DNA from 3 places in the Streptomyces sp. V3I8 genome. Region 3 is predicted to be linked to each of the others. Evidence: riboswitches for the same ligand, from Rfam matches in the RefSeq annotation. Region 3 holds a riboswitch; each other region holds the start of a gene.
The links. Region 3 has a riboswitch for S-adenosylmethionine ahead of thrC (threonine synthase). Riboswitches for the same ligand answer to the same signal wherever they lie in the genome.

Region 1 (3,266 bases), 2.4 Mb from region 3:
CAGGCGGGCGAACCGGTGGCCGTGGCCGGGACGCAGCGGCCGTCCTCGGTGCGGTAGTTCCAGCGGGCACCGTCCTCGACGAGTTCCCGCACCGCCCGCAGGAAGCGGTCCACGTGCTCGTCGGGGGTGCCGGCGCCGAAGCTGACGCGGATGGCGTTCAGCGACTTCTCGCCGGGCGCGGCCTCGGGGGCACCGCACTCGCCCTGCGCCTGCGGGTCGCTGCCCAGGAGCGTACGGACGAGCGGGTGGGCGCAGAAGAGGCCGTCGCGGACGCCGATGCCGTACTCGGCGGAGAGCGCGGCGGCGAAGTGCGAGCTGTTCCAGCCCTCGACGACGAAGGAGATCACACCGACGCGCGGGGCGTCGTCACCGAAGAGCGAGAGCACGCGGACCTCGGGCACCTCGGCGAGGCCCCGGCGGACGGTGTCCACGAGGTGCTGCTCGCGGGCGACCAGCGTGTCGAAACCGGCCTCGGTGAGGGCCCTGCACGCGGAGGCGATGGAGTAGGCGCCGATGACATTGGGCGAGCCGGCCTCGTGGCGGGTGGCGCTCTCGTGCCACTCCACGTCGACACCGCCGTCCGTACGCCGCGACACCTTCCGCGAAGCGCCCCCGCCGGCGAGGTACGGGTCGGCCTCGCGCAGCCAGTCGAAGCGTCCCGCGAGCACGCCCGCGCCGAACGGCGCGTACAGCTTGTGCCCGGAGAACGCGACCCAGTCCACGTCCAGGTCCCGTACGGAGACGGGGTGGTGCGGGGCGAGCTGGGCGGCGTCGAGCACGATCCGGGCGCCGTGCGCGTGGGCGGCGGCGGCCAGTTCCCGTACGGGCCACAGCTCGCCGGTGACGTTCGAGGCGCCCGTGACGCACACGAGGGCCGGGCCCCGCGGGTCGCGGTCGGCGAGGGCCCGCTCCAGCGTGGCGACGGCCTCGCCCGGGGTGCGCGGGGCGTCGAGGTAGGTGACGCGGGCGTCGCGCCACGGCAGCAGCGAGGCGTGGTGCTCGGTCTCGAAGACGAAGACCCGGCAGTCGGCGGGCAGGGCGGCGGCGAGGAGGTTCAGCGAGTCGGTGGTGGACCGGGTGAAGACGACCTCGTCGTCGCCGCGGCAGTCGAGGAACTCGCCCACGGTCCTGCGGGCGTTCTCGAAGAGGTCCGTGGAGAGCTGGGAGAGGTATCCGGCCCCGCGGTGCACGCTGCCGTAGTACGGGGCGTACGCGGCCACGTCGTCCCACACGCGCTGGAGGGCGGGGGCGCTGGCGGCGTAGTCGAGGGCGGCGTAGGTGACCTCGCCGCCGGTCACGAGCGGGACGGTGACGTCGCGGCCGAGGACGGGCAGGGGCGCGGAGGTGCCGGTGGCGCAGGGGGCGGTCCGGTCGGCGGCAGCGGTGGAGACAGACATGGCGGGCTCCTGTGGGGCAGGCGGAGTCACTGGGCCGGCGGACGGGGCTCGGCACAGGGAAGGTGAACGGGGAAGGGGATACGCGGAGGTGGGGCTCGGCGCCCTATCGCATTCGCTTGCTCATGTAAGGCTCCCTCGAACGACCAGGACCCCTGGTGTCCCCGCTCCAGCGAGCGGCGAGGGGTCCGCGCTTGCCGTAGACCTCACTGCCTACGACCTGGTCCTCACCCGGGGCACCCCGCCACGGACGGAGGGTTGCCGGACAGTCGGCCGGGGCCTCATGACTGTCACTCATGACCTGCCAGCATCTTGCCATACGATCACCGCGACGCAACCCGCTGTCCGCGATACGGGACGAGGACGACGGCCGGGTGCGGGCCGGTGGGGGCACCCGCGCAGTTCCCTGCGTCCCTGGATATCCAGGGACGCAGGGAACTGCGCGACCAGCCACGACGGGCCGGCAGCCGACGTACTACGAGTGGGACGCGGCCACCCACCGCTCCAGCACCTTCGAGGCGGCCCCCGAGTCGATGGCCTCCGCGGCGCGAGCCATCCCCGCCCGGATCTGGTCCGCGAGCGGAGCGGAACCGGGCGACAGGGCCACCAGCGCCGCCGCGGAGTTCAGCAGGACGGCGTCCCGCACGGGCCCCTGCTCCCCGCCCAGCAGCCGCCGCGCGACCTCCGCGTTGTACGAGGCGTCGGCCCCCCGCAGCGCCTCCACCGGGACCAGCTCGATCCCCACGTCCCGCGGGTCGAAGGCCTCCTCGCGCACCTTCCCGTCCCGGACGACCCACACCCGGGAGGTGGCCGTGGTGGTCAGCTCGTCGAGCCCGTCGTCGCCGCGGAAGACCAGCGAGGAGTTGCCGCGCTCGGCCAGGACCCCGGCCACGATCGGCGCCATGGGCGCGTGCGCGACCCCGACCGCCTGCGCCTTCACCCGTGCCGGATTGGTCAGCGGGCCGAGGAAGTTGAAGGTCGTCCGGATGCCGAGCTGTCCCCGCGCCGCCGCCACATGGCGCAGCGCCGGGTGGAACTTCACCGCGAAGCAGAAGGTGATCCCGGCCTCCTCGGCCACCTCGGCCACCCGCCGCGGTGTCAGCTCCAGGTTCACGCCGAGCTTCTCCAGCACGTCCGAGGCGCCGGACGCGGAGGAGGCGGCGCGGTTGCCGTGCTTGACGACCTTGGCGCCCGTACCGGCGATGACGACGGCCGACATCGTGGAGATGTTGACGGTCTTCGCCCCGTCCCCGCCCGTGCCGACGATGTCGACGGTCTCCCCCGGCACCTCGATCACGTTGGCGTGCGCGTACATCGCGCGGACCATGCCGGAGATCTCGTCGACGGTCTCGCCCTTGGCCCGCAGGGCCACCGCGAACCCGGCGATCTGGGCGTCGGTCGCCTCGCCCCGCATGATCAGGTCCATCGCCCAGGCCGTGTCGTCGGCGCTCAGGTCGCGCCCGTCCAGCAGGCCGTTCAGGAGGGCGGGCCAGGAACGGCCCGCCGCGAAGTCGCCTCCGGCGGGGGTCACAGCGCTCATCTGCCGCTCCTGGGTTCGTTGCGTGGACGTGGGTCCACCCTATCCAGCCTCCGGGACGGCAAAGAGCCCCGTCCATGCAATGGACGGGGCTCCTGCCGTGGCGGACAGGTCGGGGATCAGTGGTGGCCGTGGCCGCTCGTGATCTCCTTGTACTCCTCGGCGGTGGGCTTCGGGATCTGGCTGTCCTCGCCGTAGTAGGCGTTGCTCAGCTTGGCCCGGAGCTTCTGCGGGCCCTTCACCTTGCGCTCGACGCCGTTCTCGTCGACCGGGGCACCGATCTCGGCCGGCTTGTACTGCTCGTGCGCCGTGAGGGTGTGCATGGCCTCCTGGCT
Region 2 (3,266 bases), 2.6 Mb from region 3:
GGTGACCAGGATCTCCTCGGCCGCGGGCTGCGGCGGGCGGACGCGCCGGTGCTCGACCGGCGCGTAGCGCGGGGCCAGTTCGGCGGACATCTGCTCGCGCAGCCGGACCGGAGCGGCGGCCTCCCACTCCTCGGTGACCCAGCGGATCGCCGGCACCCGCCGGACGGCACGGTCTTCTCCCATGATCATGCGCACATGCTCACACCGGCGGGTGGAACGTGTCGTCGGCTCCGGCCTCCTGTTCGCGGAACGGAAACACGCCGTTCGCACCGGCGTTCGCACCGGCGTACGGACCGGCGTGGGGCCCCGGCTAGCGGGCCGCGCGCACGCCGCCCGCGAAGGCCGGGTGCCGGCCGAGCCGGCGGACGTACGCGTCCAGCCGGGGGCACGCGGTCGGGGCGCCGTCCGTGCCGAGGTGGGTGAGCGCCACCCAGAGGTCCACGTCCGCGGCGGTGATCTCGTCGCCCAGCACGTAGCGCCGGGACGACAGTTGGTGGTCGAGCAGGGACAGGGTCGCGGCCCGGGCCGCGGGGCGCGCGGTCGGTGTGACGTCCCGGGCGAGGAGTTCGCGCAGCGCGTCGATCTCCGCGGCGAGGGACGGCGGACGCAGGGCGGGCAGACCGGCCGCCTCCTCGTCCCGGAGCCCGGAGAGGTCGGCCAGGTCGCGCAGGATGTCGGGCGTGTGGTTGCTGACGACGCGTCCGCTCCACCGGTCGCACAGGGCGGGAGCGGTGAGCGGGCCGTCGTAGTGGTGCCAGGTCGCCTCGTAGGCCCGGCGCAGTGCCGCGAAGGCGTCGGGGGTCTCGGCGGGGCGGGTCAGGACCGTCGTGGCGGTCGAGTTCTCGAGGCCCAGCAGGGCGAGGGTGATCGAGACGCGCAGCGAACGCTGACAGCCTTCGGACAGGTACAGCTGGTAGCGGTGCGGCGCCGGGTAGAAGCCGCCGGCGAGGCCGACGCCGATGCGGCCGCGGAAGCGGTGCGGACGTGCGGACGGGCCGGGTACGACCGCGCCGCAGGCGGGCGTGCCGGTGACGGCCGCTCGTACGGCCGTCGCGAAGGTACCTGTACCTGAACCGCGGGAAACTGTCTCGGGCATGGCTCTCCTGAGGGAATCGCGGAAGCCCTGGCCGCCTTGTGGGCACCAGTGCGGAACGGAATGACTGCGCTGCCGTACGGATCCGGATCGGGCGGATGCGCGTACTAGTAGGCGCTGGAGACGCGCAACAGGTCGATGTGCAGTCGCCTCGTCAAGCCGTTCCTGGGCAATTCCCACCCGTCCACGGTCAGGGCTCGCGCGAGGCGAGACCACGCTTGTCCCGCCGCTGCGGCGGAACCCGGTCGTCACCCGGGGCACCCCGTCGCGGTGGAAGGGTTGCCTGCCAGCGGGCCGGGGCCGATGACCGCACGAACGGAAAATCTCCGTCCGACGGGCGCTGGCAATCGTGACCGTCCCCGCAAGTGTCGGTGCGCAGCGTGAGACCGTCAAGAAGTCGAGACGACGTCTCATCACGTGGGCAGCCGAACCGCCGGACCGCGGCGTCCACCCCGCCACCGGCGTCCGGTCCCGACCGTCCGGGATCGATTCCGCCCTGTCGGAAGAAACCGCGCGGTCGTACTGTTGAGTGCGTCGACGAGCAGACGGCGCCCGAGCACGGGACCGCGAACGAGGCCGGCCGGACCTGGTCCGCCGGCCGCAGGGACGGAGGTGACGCACGTGCGGCCACGCCCCGTGCCCCGCCTCCGCGTCCCGAAGCTCACCCCGCGGCGCCGCGTACGCCTGTACTCGCGGCCGCACATCGACCTCCTGCGCTTCGCCGGCGCGCTCTGTCGACCCTGACCCGTGTCCCCGCGGCCCCGCCCTCCCGCGGCGAGGGCCGGCTTCTCGTACGGTCGATCAGGAAGGCACCTCCCCGTGTCGACAGCACCCTCCGCACCGCCCTCCCCCGAGCCCGACTCCTCCCTGCGTCTCGCCGTGGCGCTCGACGGCGCCGGCTGGCACCCCGCCGCCTGGCGCGAGCCCGTGGCGCGCCCCCGTGACCTGCTCACCGCCGGCTACTGGACCGACCTCGTCACCGAGGCCGAACGCGGCCTGCTCGACTTCGTGACCATCGAGGACGCCCTCGGCCTGCAGTCCTCGCACTTCACCGAACCCGACGGCCGGACCGACCAGGTCCGCGGCCGCCTCGACGCCGTCCTCATCGCCGCCCGGGTCGCCCCGCTGACCAGCCGCATAGGTCTGCTGCCGACCGTGGTGGTCACCCACACGGAGCCCTTCCACATCTCGAAGGCCATCGCCACGCTCGACTACGTGAGCACCGGCCGTGCGGGCGTACGGGTCCAGGTGTCGGCCCGCCGCAACGAGGCCGCGCACTTCGGCCGCCGCACGCTCCCCTCCTTCCGCCCCGAGGACCTGGAGAGCCCCGCGGTACAGGAGCTGACGCTCGACCTCTTCGACGAGGCGGCCGACTACGTCGAGGCGGTCCGCCGGCTGTGGGACAGCTGGGAGGACGACGCGGAGATCCGGGACGTCGCCACCGGCCGCTTCGTCGACCGGGACAAGCTGCACTACATCGACTTCGAGAGCAGGCACTTCAGCGTCAAGGGGCCCTCGATCACGCCCCGGCCCCCGCAGGGCCAACCGCCTGTCGGGGCGCTGGCCCACGGGACCGTGACCGGCGCGCCGTTCCGGCTGCTGGGCCGCTCCGCCGACCTCGGGTTCGTCACCCCGCACGACACCGGACAGGCCCGGGCGACGGTCGCCGCGGTGCGCGCCGAACAGGAGGCGGCCGGGCGGGCCGGGGAACCCCTCCGCCTCTTCGCCGACCTGGTGGTCTTCCTGGACGACGACCCCGCCGCGGCCGCCGCCCGCAAGGAGCGGCTCGACGGCCTCGCGGGCTACCCGTACACGAGCGACGCCCGGATCTTCACCGGCACCGCGTCCCAACTGGCCGATCTGCTCCAGGAGTTCGGCGAGGCCGGACTGACCGGCTTCCGGCTGCGGCCCGCCGTCGCCGGCCACGACCTCCCGGCGATCACCCGGGGCCTGGTCCCCGAACTCCAGCACCGGGGCGTCTTCCGGCAGGCGTACGAGGCCGACACCCTGCGCGGGCTGCTCGGACTCCAACGCCCGGCCGGCCGCTACGCCACCGACGGCGCTCTCGCCGGTGCCGCGACAGCTGCCGCCGCCGACGCCGTCGCCACCGCCTGAGCCGGAAGGACCCCGACCATGAGCAAGCCCCGTAAGCAGATCCACCTCGCGGCCCACT
Region 3 (3,266 bases):
AACTGGGTCAGCACGGGCCGGATCATGTGCCCGCGGGCGAGCCGCAGCTGAGCCGTCCGGTAGATCGCCGCGGACATCCGCCCGAGCGCCTGCCCGTCCTGGTGCCGGTGCCTGCGCACCCCCACGTCCACCTGTGCGAGCGCGTCGAGCCCGACGAGGTGCAGCGCGTCGACGAGCATGCCCAGCTCCACCCCGTACCCGACGGGGAACGGAAGCTGTTCGAGGAGCGAGCGGCGCGCCGCGTACTCCCCGCCCAGCGGCTGGACGAAGCCCGCCAGGTGCGGCCAGTGCATGTTGAGCAGCGGGCGGGCCATCAGCTCGGTGACCCGGCCGCCCTGGCCGGCGGCGGCGCCCAGCGGGCGGTCGTACATCGCCTTGACGAGGTCCACGCCCGGCTCGGTGAGCAGCGGACCGACGATCCCGGTGACGAAGTCCGCCGAGAACTCCCTCAGGTCCGCGTCGACGAAGGCGACGATGTCCCCGCGGGTGACGAGCAGCGAGCGCCACAGCACCTCGCCCTTGCCGGGCACGGCCGGGAGGCGCGGGAGTATCTCGTCCCGGTGCACCACCCGGGCCCCCGCGGCGGCGGCGACCTCGGAGGTGCGGTCCGTCGACCCCGAGTCGATCACCACCACCTCGTCGACGAGCGGCACCTTCGCGGTCATCAGCTCACGGCGGATCACGGCGACGATCTCGCCGACGGTCGCCTCCTCGTTGAGCGCGGGCAGTACGACGCTCACCGTGGAACCGGTGGAGCGCTTCGCGGCGATCAGCTTCTTGAGCGGGCGGTCCTTCACGGACCAGGAGCGCGTGCTCAGCCAGCGCTCGACGTCTTCCAGCACGTGCGGCTCTCCCTTGCGTTCATCGGGATGCGTGTGCCCGCCGCGACCGATGCCGGTGTGACGGTCATCTCGCGGTTCGGACGGCTCTCTCCACCATCCAGGCCTTCGGTTACAGTCTTGAGCAACGTTGATGACCATCGCATGTCGAGGGTCGTTGCGTGTAAAACTAAAAGCACGACGAACACCGCAGACGAACACCACAATCGAATACCGCTCATCCAGAGGGGCAGAGGGATACGGCCCGTTGAAGCCCCGGCAACCCTCCAGCCGGTCTCGTCCTGGTCATCGCCGATCAGCGCAGCGAGGCTCCCGGCTCGGGAAGGTGCCAAATCCGTCTCACGGCGAAGTGCGCCGTGAGGAAGATGAGGAGAAAGGGCCTCGCCTCCATGGCTGCGCAGACTGTTGCAAGCACCACGAATGCAACCACCACGAACCCCACCGCCCCCGCCGCGGACTCCGTCGACCTCGGCCCGGCCGCCGCGCTGTCCTGCCGCGAGTGCGGCCACCGCGTCCCGCTCGGTCCGGTCTTCGCCTGCGAGGAGTGTTTCGGCCCGCTGGAGATCGCGTACGACTTCTCGGGCTACGACACCGAAGAGCTCCGCAAGCGCATCGAGGCGGGCCCCGCGAACATCTGGCGCTACGCGCCGCTGCTGCCCGTCCCCGCGGACGTCGCCGACAAGCCGAACATCAACCCCGGCTGGACCAAGCTCGTCCAGGCCGACAACCTGGCGCGCGAGCTGGGCGTCGACGCCGGCAAGCTCTTCGTGAAGGACGACTCCGGCAATCCGACGCACTCCTTCAAGGACCGGGTCGTCGCCCAGGCGCTGGAGGCCGCGCGCGCGTTCGGCTTCACCACGCTCTCCTGCTCCTCCACCGGCAACCTCGCGGGCGCGGTGGGCGCCGCCGCCGCGCGGGCGGGCCTGCGCTCGTGCGTGTTCATCCCGCACGACCTGGAGCAGGGCAAGGTCGTCATGGCCGCGGTCTACGGCGGCGAGCTCGTCGGCATCGAGGGCAACTACGACGACGTGAACCGCTTCTGCTCCGAGCTGATCGGCGACCCGGCCGGCGAGGGCTGGGGCTTCGTCAACGTCAACCTGCGGCCGTACTACGCGGAGGGGTCCAAGACCCTGGCGTACGAGATCTGCGAGCAGCTCGGCTGGCGGCTGCCGGACCAGCTGGTCGTGCCGATCGCCTCCGGCTCGCAGCTCACGAAGATCGACAAGGGCCTGAAGGAACTGATCGCGCTGGGCCTCGTCGAGGACCGGCCGTACAAGATCTTCGGCGCCCAGGCCGAGGGCTGCTCGCCGGTGTCCGTCGCGTACAAGGCCGGGCACGACGTCGTACGGCCGCAGAAGCCGGACACGATCGCCAAGTCGCTGGCGATCGGCAACCCGGCCGACGGCCCGTACGTGCTCGACATCGCCCGCCGAACCGGGGGCGCGGTGGAGGACGTGGACGACGTCCAGATCGTCGACGCGATCAAGCTGCTGGCGCGGACCGAGGGCATCTTCGCGGAGACCGCCGGCGGGGTGACGGTGGGCGTGGCGAAGAAGCTGATCGAGAGCGGTCTGCTGGACCCGGCCCTGACGACCGTCGTCCTCAACACCGGGGACGGTCTGAAGACCCTGGACGCGGTCGCGTCCGACACCGGGCTCACCGCGACCATCCGCCCGAACCTCGACTCCTTCCACGAGGCCGGGCTCGGTTCCTAGCCGCTGTCCGCACGCCGCGGGCCGGTGAGGGCCGGCCGCGCGGTTCCCCGCGCCCCCCGACGGGGCGCCCTGCACCCAGCCACACCCGACGGAGGTCCCCGTGAGCGTCAACGTCCGTATCCCCACCATCCTGCGTACCTACACGGGTGGGCAGGCCGAGGTGGCCGCCGAAGGGGCGACCCTCGGTGATGTCATCGCCGACCTGGAGAAGAACCACACCGGGATCGCGGCCCGGGTCCTGGACGACCAGGGGAAGCTGCGGCGGTTCGTCAACGTGTACGTGAACGACGACGACGTCCGGTTCGAGCAGGGCCTGGAGACGGCCACGCCGGACGGCGCCGGCGTCTCGATCATCCCGGCGGTCGCCGGAGGCTGAGGGTCCGCCGCGGTGGCCGGAGGCCGGAACCGGCGCGCCGACCGGAATTACCCCACGTGACGCCGAACACGCAGAGTTCATCGAATTGCCCCCTCCGTGAGAGAAGCGGAGGGGGCAATTCTGTATGGTTGAGCGAGGTACAGTTGGGGAAGCTGCTTCGTTCCGCCCGCCCGACCTCTGTGAGTCCGCGCCCGGAGCCCGACAAGAAGCGGCCAAAGTACCCGGTCCTTTCAAGCCGTATATGGCAATTCCCGGGCCCGACTTGCCCTGAATCTTCTTGAATCCTTCACATATTTCCGATCAGCCGCGCCCGGAATTCTCGTCGGATTGACCTGT

Region 1: linked by a shared signal. The riboswitch ahead of QFZ75_RS28075 (aminotransferase class V-fold PLP-dependent enzyme) and the one ahead of thrC (threonine synthase) in region 3 are both predicted to bind S-adenosylmethionine.
Region 2: linked by a shared signal. The riboswitch ahead of QFZ75_RS41065 (putative leader peptide) and the one ahead of thrC (threonine synthase) in region 3 are both predicted to bind S-adenosylmethionine.

What each region holds. Positions count from the first base shown of each region.
Region 1 is NZ_JAUSZL010000002.1:6,369,631-6,372,896, reverse strand. It holds gene QFZ75_RS28075 (aminotransferase class V-fold PLP-dependent enzyme) at 1-1,397, opposite strand, end outside; SAM riboswitch class IV at 1,580-1,696, opposite strand; gene trpD (anthranilate phosphoribosyltransferase) at 1,870-2,934, opposite strand; gene QFZ75_RS28065 (cytochrome bc complex cytochrome b subunit) at 3,051-3,266, opposite strand, start outside.
Region 2 is NZ_JAUSZL010000002.1:1,336,382-1,339,647, reverse strand. It holds gene QFZ75_RS05980 (GNAT family N-acetyltransferase) at 1-189, opposite strand, end outside; gene QFZ75_RS05975 (glutathione S-transferase family protein) at 311-1,096, opposite strand; gene QFZ75_RS41065 (putative leader peptide) at 1,201-1,281, opposite strand; SAM riboswitch class IV at 1,303-1,448, opposite strand; gene QFZ75_RS41060 (putative leader peptide) at 1,511-1,837, shown strand; gene QFZ75_RS05970 (LLM class flavin-dependent oxidoreductase) at 1,913-3,208, shown strand; gene QFZ75_RS05965 (NtaA/DmoA family FMN-dependent monooxygenase) at 3,227-3,266, shown strand, end outside.
Region 3 is NZ_JAUSZL010000002.1:3,975,862-3,979,127, reverse strand. It holds gene QFZ75_RS17430 (glucosyl-3-phosphoglycerate synthase) at 1-842, opposite strand, end outside; SAM riboswitch class I at 1,054-1,211, shown strand; gene thrC (threonine synthase) at 1,229-2,554, shown strand; gene QFZ75_RS17420 (ubiquitin-like small modifier protein 1) at 2,655-2,930, shown strand.